One region of the Rhodococcus koreensis genome, then DNA from elsewhere that is predicted to be linked to it. Evidence: riboswitches for the same ligand, from Rfam matches in the RefSeq annotation. Region 1 holds a riboswitch; the other holds the start of a gene.
What was found. A riboswitch is a leader RNA that binds a small molecule or an ion and turns the genes downstream of it on or off. The one in region 1 is predicted to bind cobalamin.

Region 1 (3,526 bases):
ACCGAAGTCGGTGGCCGATTTCTATGCGGAGACGATGGACACGCTGGCCGAACTGGGCGTGACGACGACCATCCTGGCCAGGCCCAACGAGGTGGAGACGGCTGTTCCGTTCGCAGAGGACACGCAGCACTGCTCGTACGACGGTGAGTCGGTGCACCGGTTCTGGCGGCAGCTCGTGCAGGCGGATCGTGTGCTGCACGAGTTCCGTGCCCACTTCATCGGGAAGGTCAGTCCCGTGCACTTCTTCTGGGGTGCGCTCGACCTGGCCTGTACCCGGTTCTCCGGTCGAAGCGCGCCCACTCATCCTGGGGGAGCGCCGAACTGCGGCGACTGGGTGATGGTCGAGGGCTACTCACACGAGCTGAGCAGCTGTGGATTCTGGCCCGGCGGTGGCGTCGAGGGCGCGTTCTACGCGTACGCCTATCCGGAACCGGACGGCTTCGCCGACTACCCGGTCGGGCCGGACGGCGCGTTCTACAGCGCGGAGTTCCGGCAGTTCCTGCTGCCGTACGAGACCGTCCGCACCGCGGACGACCCCGATGCGGCTCTGCTGAAGTTCCTGCACAGCACGTACGATGCGGCCGCCGATCGGGGTGGCTGGGACCGGGCCGCCCTGGAGACGGACCCGGCCCGTTGGGACACCCATCCCATGTGAGTGGCACGGTGTGCTCCAGCACACCGTGCCACTCACATGGTCAGGCAGAGGCGTTCGCCGACGCGGGCGCCGTGGCCCGGGTGGCACGCTCCGTGAGGAACGCGAACACGAGTCCGAGAACCAGCCACAGCGTGGCCTGCGTCGCGAGGGACGACAGCCGGAACTGCCACAGCAGCACCGCGGGGAAGTCGTCACCCACTTCGTTGATCGTGGGCAGCACGAGGTATCCGATGGTCGCCACCACGAGGAACGCGACAACCGGCGCCGCGATCCGCACCGACAGGAACTCCTGTGCGGCGACGGCCTTCGCCGCGAAGACGGACGCCACCACGGCGAGCAGGCCCAGCGCGACTGCGGCAAGCCACAACCACGTGCGCTGGTTGATCGTGTCGGGATCGCCGACGGCCGGCGGGTTGGCGGGGTACTTGAAGAACGGCACGGCCTCGATCGCCAGCCAGCCGAGCGCGGCCAGCGACATGCCGAAGACCGGACCCGACAGCGTGGTCAGCCGTCGCGCGTAGTGGAGGACGACGGCGAAGATCGCTCCGAGAGCCAGTCCGGCGAGGGACGTGGCGAGGAACAGTCCGAAGCGCTGCCCGTCGCGGCTGACGAGGGCTTCCTCCTCGTCGTGCGAGTGCCCGGCAGGCTCGTCCGCCTGGGTGGCGTCGTGTGAGTGGCCTTCGGGTTCGGCGGCGCTGTGCGATTCCTCGATCGCGATGGCCGCGTCGATGTGCGACTCACCGAGAACGAACGCGACGCCACCGGCCAGGATGCCTGCGATCAGGCCGGCCAGCAGACCGCGGATGAGGAGTTTCGTGAAGGAATCGGTCAGTGGCATGGCAGACCCAGGAGGTGGCGGCCGTCGTGCATCAATTCATGCATGTACATGCCACTGCGCGAGATCGCGCCCTGGTCGAATCCCACGAGGTAGAGAGCGAGCATCGCGAACAGAACGATCGCGAAAGAGATGACGGCGAGACGGGTCGTGTCGACCGACGAGCCGGGTGCGTAGGCGAGTGCCATAGTTCCTCCTGGGATTTCGCGTCCCCTAGGTCCAGGCGATGGCCGCAGTATCTGGCTGTCGAGGTGGTTCCCGTGAAGGACTACTCCGATTTACAGTGGCGCGACCGCTCCGGGATTGCACCGGATTCCTGCCGAACCATCGCATTGTCCTGCGAACTTTTGCACCCGGCGGGCCGTCGTGTCAATCCTCGGCCCGCCCCCGCCGCTCAGCTCTTGTTCGCCGCCGCGACGTCGAGTACGACCTCGAACTCCAGCAGCGACGCCCCGGACGCCACCGGCTTCTTCCGCTCACCCGCATGTGCTTCCCGGGCCGGACCGTCGCGCCACGCCGCGAATGCCTCTTCGCTCTCCCACTGCGTGACGACGAAGTAGCGGTTCTCGCCCTGCACCGGACGCAGGAGCTGGAAGCCGAGGAAGCCGGGAGAGTTCTCCACGGCGTGCGCGCGCGCCGCGAAGCGCTTCTCGAGTTCGGGCCCCGCACCCTCGGGGATTTCGATTGCGTTGATCTTCACCACTGCCATGCGGGCGAGATTACTCCGCTAGCGTCGGAGTGGTGGCGGGTGAGAGTGCGTTGCACGACGAGGGTGGGACGGGACAGCCGATTCTGCTGCTGCACGGACTGATGGGCAGTGCCCGGACGTGGGGACGGCACGTGCCGTGGCTGCGCGAGCACGGCCACGTCTTCACGTTTGACGCCGCAGGCCACGGCAGGCCCGCGCCGTCGCGGTTGACGACGGAAGCATTCGTAGCAGATCTGTCCGCGGCTCTCGCGGCCTTCACCGAGCCGTGGGTGGTGATCGGCCATTCGATGGGCGCCCTGCACGCCTGGTGCCTGGCGGCCGAGCACCCGGACAAGGTGTCGGCGCTCGTCCTCGAAGACATGGCCCCCGACTTCCGTGGCCGCACCGCCGACGACTGGGCGGCGATGATCTCGAACTGGCCGCAGCCGTTCGCGACCCGGGAGGATCTGTTCGAGTTCTTCGGTCCGGTTGCCGGACAGTACTTCCTGGAGTCGTTCGAGAAGCGCGCCGACGGCTGGTACCTGCACGGCGACGTCGACACGTTCCGCGACATCTCGGCGGAGTGGGGCGACCGGCACTTCTGGGACCAGTGGGCGTCGATCACCGTTCCGGCCCTGCTGATCGAGGGGGAGTTCACCATCACCCCGGACGGTCAGATGCGGACCATGGCGGAGCGGCATCCCGGCGCCGAGTACGTCCGCATCGCGCAGGCCGGGCACCTCGTCCACGACGACCAGCCGGAGCAGTACCGGAAAGTGGTCGAGGAATTCCTCGACGAACTCGGCTGAGAGCCACCTCGTCCGCTGCTCAGGACATTGTGTGTTCGTTTTTTTCGTTTTATGGTTGAGGTATGGCCGCTCTGATGAACCACACGGTGTTGCCGCCGGGCGCCGACGATCGGGACCTTCTCACCGCGTTGAAGTTTGTTCTCGCTGGTCAGGGCGATGTGACGATCTCGACCCCGGAGGGTTCGGCGCGGTTGCCGGACAGTGTCCGCGGGTTGCTCGTCGACGCGGTCACGGCTCTGGATCGGGGGCAGGCGGTGACGGTGGAGCCGCACCGGACGGTGCTGACGACGCAGGAGGCCGCCGAACTGCTGGGCATTACCCGGCCGACGTTGGTGCGGTTGCTGGAGGCCGGGAAGATTCCGTACTCGTCGCCGGGCCGGCATCGGCGGGTGGAGTTGGCGGATGTGCTGGCCTTCCGACAACACGAGCGTGCGCGACGCGGTCAGGTGTTCGAGGAGATGGCGCACGAGGAAACCCCGGACCCCGGCGACGCCGCTGACGGCTTCGTCTCGACCCGCTGATCGAGGGGCAGGGCAACC
Region 2 (3,526 bases), 4.8 Mb from region 1:
GTGTTCCCGATCTGCTCCGCCAGCACCGGAACCCGGGGGTCGCGCAGGGTGCAGATCACCTCGTTGTCCGCCGGGAGACGCTTGCGGGTCACGCCGGCGGCGACCATCTGCGCGTCGCACAGGATCGGGGCGCCGTCCGCCAGCGCCGCGCGGGCGGCCTTCACGACGCCGGGGGTGAACGCGACGTCGTCCACGAGATCGACCTGACCGCTCGCGTGGATCATGCGGACCACGGCCTGTGAGACGTCCTCGGGAAAGGCACTGAGATCCGCCTCGGCGCGGATCGTGGCGAAGGACTGGCGGTAGATCTCCGCGCCGTCTCGGATGTACTCGATCATCCGCTCACGATAGAGGCTCCGGGTTCACCGCTCCTCCACCCGGTAACCCGTCTTGGTGGCGACGACGTCGGCGACCTCGCCCTTGGGGCGGCCGCAGCACCGCTCGCAGCCCGACCAGTGCTGTCGGCCCTCCACCGGGAGTTCGCCGCTCGCGACGGCGTCCCGCGCATCGGTCCGCACATCGGCTAGCGCCTTCTCGCACCCGGGTTGCCCGGTGCAGGCGCTGACCTTCAGCCACGGCGAGTTCTCGTCGAAGATCAGGCCTATCGGGGCGAGGACCCGGACCACCTGCTCGGCGGACCACTCGTCCAGATCGCACAGCAGCACCGTTTTCCACGGCGTGACGACTACCGGCTTCTCGACCGCGGCGAGGAATTCCGCCAGCCGGGCGTCGAGGACCCCGAATGCGAGACCGCCGCCGAGGGTCACGTTGCCGTCCGGCTGGTCGAGCCACCCGATCGGCGGCCGGTGCTCGTCGAACCCGCCAAGCGGGTCGGCGGTCGGTGCCAGCGTCAGTGCCGACAGCGTCCGTTCGACCCCGTCGGCGATCTCGGACAGCCGCCAGTGCCGTTCGCGCAGCTCCAGGAAGACGCGGGCGGCATCGACGAGCATCGACACCGCGTCCGCTGTCGGGATCCGGACGCCGCTGTCGCGACCGGCGAGGATCAGCGCGACCTCCGACCCACCGACAGCGTGGACCCCGAAATCGCCGCCGAGCGCCGAGACGTCGCCCCGGCCGTCGTCGAGGGTGAACAGGGTGCGGCCGGGCAGGTCCGCCAACGTGGGGTCGGCGCACAACGTCCGGTCCAGTACACCGATCAGATCGCGCAGGTCCGTCAGACCCCCGATCCGGCCGGTCAGCGGCGAGACGAGAATGTTCCGGACCCGCTCGTGCGTTTCCGAGGGCAGCAGGCCCGCGTCGGCGAGGCGCCCGGCGAACTCCAGCGGATCGCGGACCGCCCGCAGTTGTGCATTGCCGCGGGACGTCAATTCGATCTCGCCGTTGCCGAGGTCGCGCGCCGATTCCGCGAGTGTCTGCAGCTGGGCGGAGGTCAGCACACCGCCGGGGAGGCGCACCCGGGCGAGCGCACCGTCGGCCGCCTGATGGACCTGCAGCGCGCCGGGGCATGCATCGGGGCGGGAGCGGTAGTCGACCATGGTCCCAGGTTACGTCCGGCCCCGGGTAGCATCACCAGCACTTGCGACAGCAGGAGAGGAAGCCGGTGCGAATCCGGTGCGGTCGCGCCACTGTGAGCTCGCCGAAACCGGTGGGCGAGCCAGACCCTCGCCTGCCGTCCTCCGACCTCCGGTTCCGCACAGAACCACCGCCACGGGGCGCGACACCCCCAGGAAGGCTCCACACGTGATCCTGCTGCTCTCCACCTCCGACACCGACCTGCTCAGCGCACGCGCCAGCGGGGCGGACTACCGCTGGGCCAACCCGGCACGGCTGCTGGTCGAGGAGGATCTGCCGGGACTGCTCGACGGCGCCGACCTGGTCGTGGTGCGCATCCTCGGCGGCAAGCGGGCATGGGAAGAGGGACTCGACGCGGTCCTGGCCAGCGGACTGCCCGTGGTGGTCCTCGGCGGCGAGCACGCCCCGGACGCCGAGTTGATGGAGTGCTCGACGGTCGCGGCCGGTGTCTCGGCGGAGGCGCACAACTATCTCGCCGAGGGCGGCGCCGACAACCTCGCCCAACTGCACCACTTCCTGTCGGACACCGTGCTGCTGACCGGTCACGGTTTCGAGGCGCCGGTCCACCTGCCGAGCTGGGGTGTCGCGCCGTTCGCCCCCGACGCCGACGCGGACCGCCCCACGATCGCCGTTCTCTACTACCGCGCCCAGCACCTGGCCGGGAACACCCGCTACATCGAGGCCCTGTGCGAGGCCGTCGACGCGGCGGGCGGCACTCCGCTGCCGATCTTCTGCGCGTCGCTGCGCACCGCCGAACCGGAGTTGCTGACGACGCTGCGCCGAGCGGACGCGATGGTGGTCACCGTGCTCGCCGCCGGCGGCACCAAGCCGGCGGGCGCGTCGGCCGGCGGCGACGACGAGGCATGGGACGTCGCCGCGCTGGCCGCGCTGGACGTGCCGATCCTGCAGGGGCTCTGCCTGACCAGCAGCCGGGAGTCGTGGGAGTCCAACGACGACGGACTGTCCCCCCTCGACGTGGCCACCCAGGTCGCGGTCCCCGAGTTCGACGGCCGACTGATCACGGTGCCGTTCTCGTTCAAGGAGATCGACGCCGACGGCCTGTCCACCTACGTTCCCGACGCCGAGCGCGCCTCCCGGGTGGCGGGCATCGCCGTCCGGCACGCCCGGCTCCGGCACATCCCCGCACCCGAACGCCGGATCGCCCTGATGCTGTCGGCGTACCCGACGAAGCACGCCCGCATCGGCAACGCCGTCGGTCTCGACACCCCGGCCAGCGCGATCAGGTTGCTCACCGAGATGCGGGCCGCCGGCTACGACCTGGGCCCCGCGGACGGGCCGGACTCCGTGCCCGGCCTCGCGGCCCAGGACGGCGATGCGCTGATCCATGCCCTCATCGCCGCAGGCGGCCAGGACCCGGACTGGCTGACCGCGGAGCAGCTGGAGGGGAACCCGATCCGGATCTCCGCCGCCCGCTACCGCGAGTGGTTCTCGGCGCTGCCCGCGGAACTGCGCGAGGGCGTCGAGGAACACTGGGGACCCGCGCCCGGCGAACTGTACGTCGACCGATCGCAGGATCCCGCCGGCGAAATCGTCATCGCCGCAATGCAGTTCGGAAACCTCGTCCTGATGGTGCAGCCGCCCCGCGGATTCGGGGAGAAGCCGGTCGCGATCTACCACGACCCGGACCTGCCGCCGAGCCACCACTACCTCGCCGCGTACCGGTGGATCGCGGCGGACGCCGCGGCCGGCGGTTTCGGCGCCGACGCCGTCGTCCATCTCGGCAAGCACGGAAACCTCGAGTGGCTGCCCGGCAAGACACTCGGCATGTCCGCCTCGTGCGGCACCGACGCCGCGCTCGGCGACCTGCCCCTGATCTACCCGTTCCTCGTCAACGACCCGGGGGAGGGCACGCAGGCCAAGCGCCGCGCCCACGCGACCCTCGTCGATCACCTGATCCCGCCGATGGCCCGCGCCGAGAGTTACGGCGACATCTCGCGGCTCGAGCAACTCCTCGACGAGCACTCGAACATCT

Region 2: another riboswitch for cobalamin. It lies ahead of JWS14_RS01520 (cobaltochelatase subunit CobN); the one in region 1 lies ahead of JWS14_RS23975 (CbtB domain-containing protein).

Annotation. Positions count from the first base shown of each region.
Region 1 covers NZ_CP070609.1:5,226,716-5,230,241, forward strand. Annotated here, with positions in the region: gene JWS14_RS23965 (DUF5996 family protein) at 1-655, shown strand, start outside; gene JWS14_RS23970 (CbtA family protein) at 696-1,493, opposite strand; gene JWS14_RS23975 (CbtB domain-containing protein) at 1,484-1,678, opposite strand; cobalamin riboswitch at 1,702-1,834, opposite strand; gene JWS14_RS23980 (antibiotic biosynthesis monooxygenase family protein) at 1,885-2,199, opposite strand; gene JWS14_RS23985 (alpha/beta fold hydrolase) at 2,232-2,987, shown strand; gene JWS14_RS23990 (helix-turn-helix domain-containing protein) at 3,050-3,508, shown strand.
Region 2 covers NZ_CP070609.1:380,703-384,228, reverse strand. Annotated here, with positions in the region: gene JWS14_RS01530 (precorrin-8X methylmutase) at 1-338, opposite strand, end outside; gene cobG (precorrin-3B synthase) at 363-1,496, opposite strand; cobalamin riboswitch at 1,503-1,645, shown strand; gene JWS14_RS01520 (cobaltochelatase subunit CobN) at 1,702-3,526, shown strand, end outside.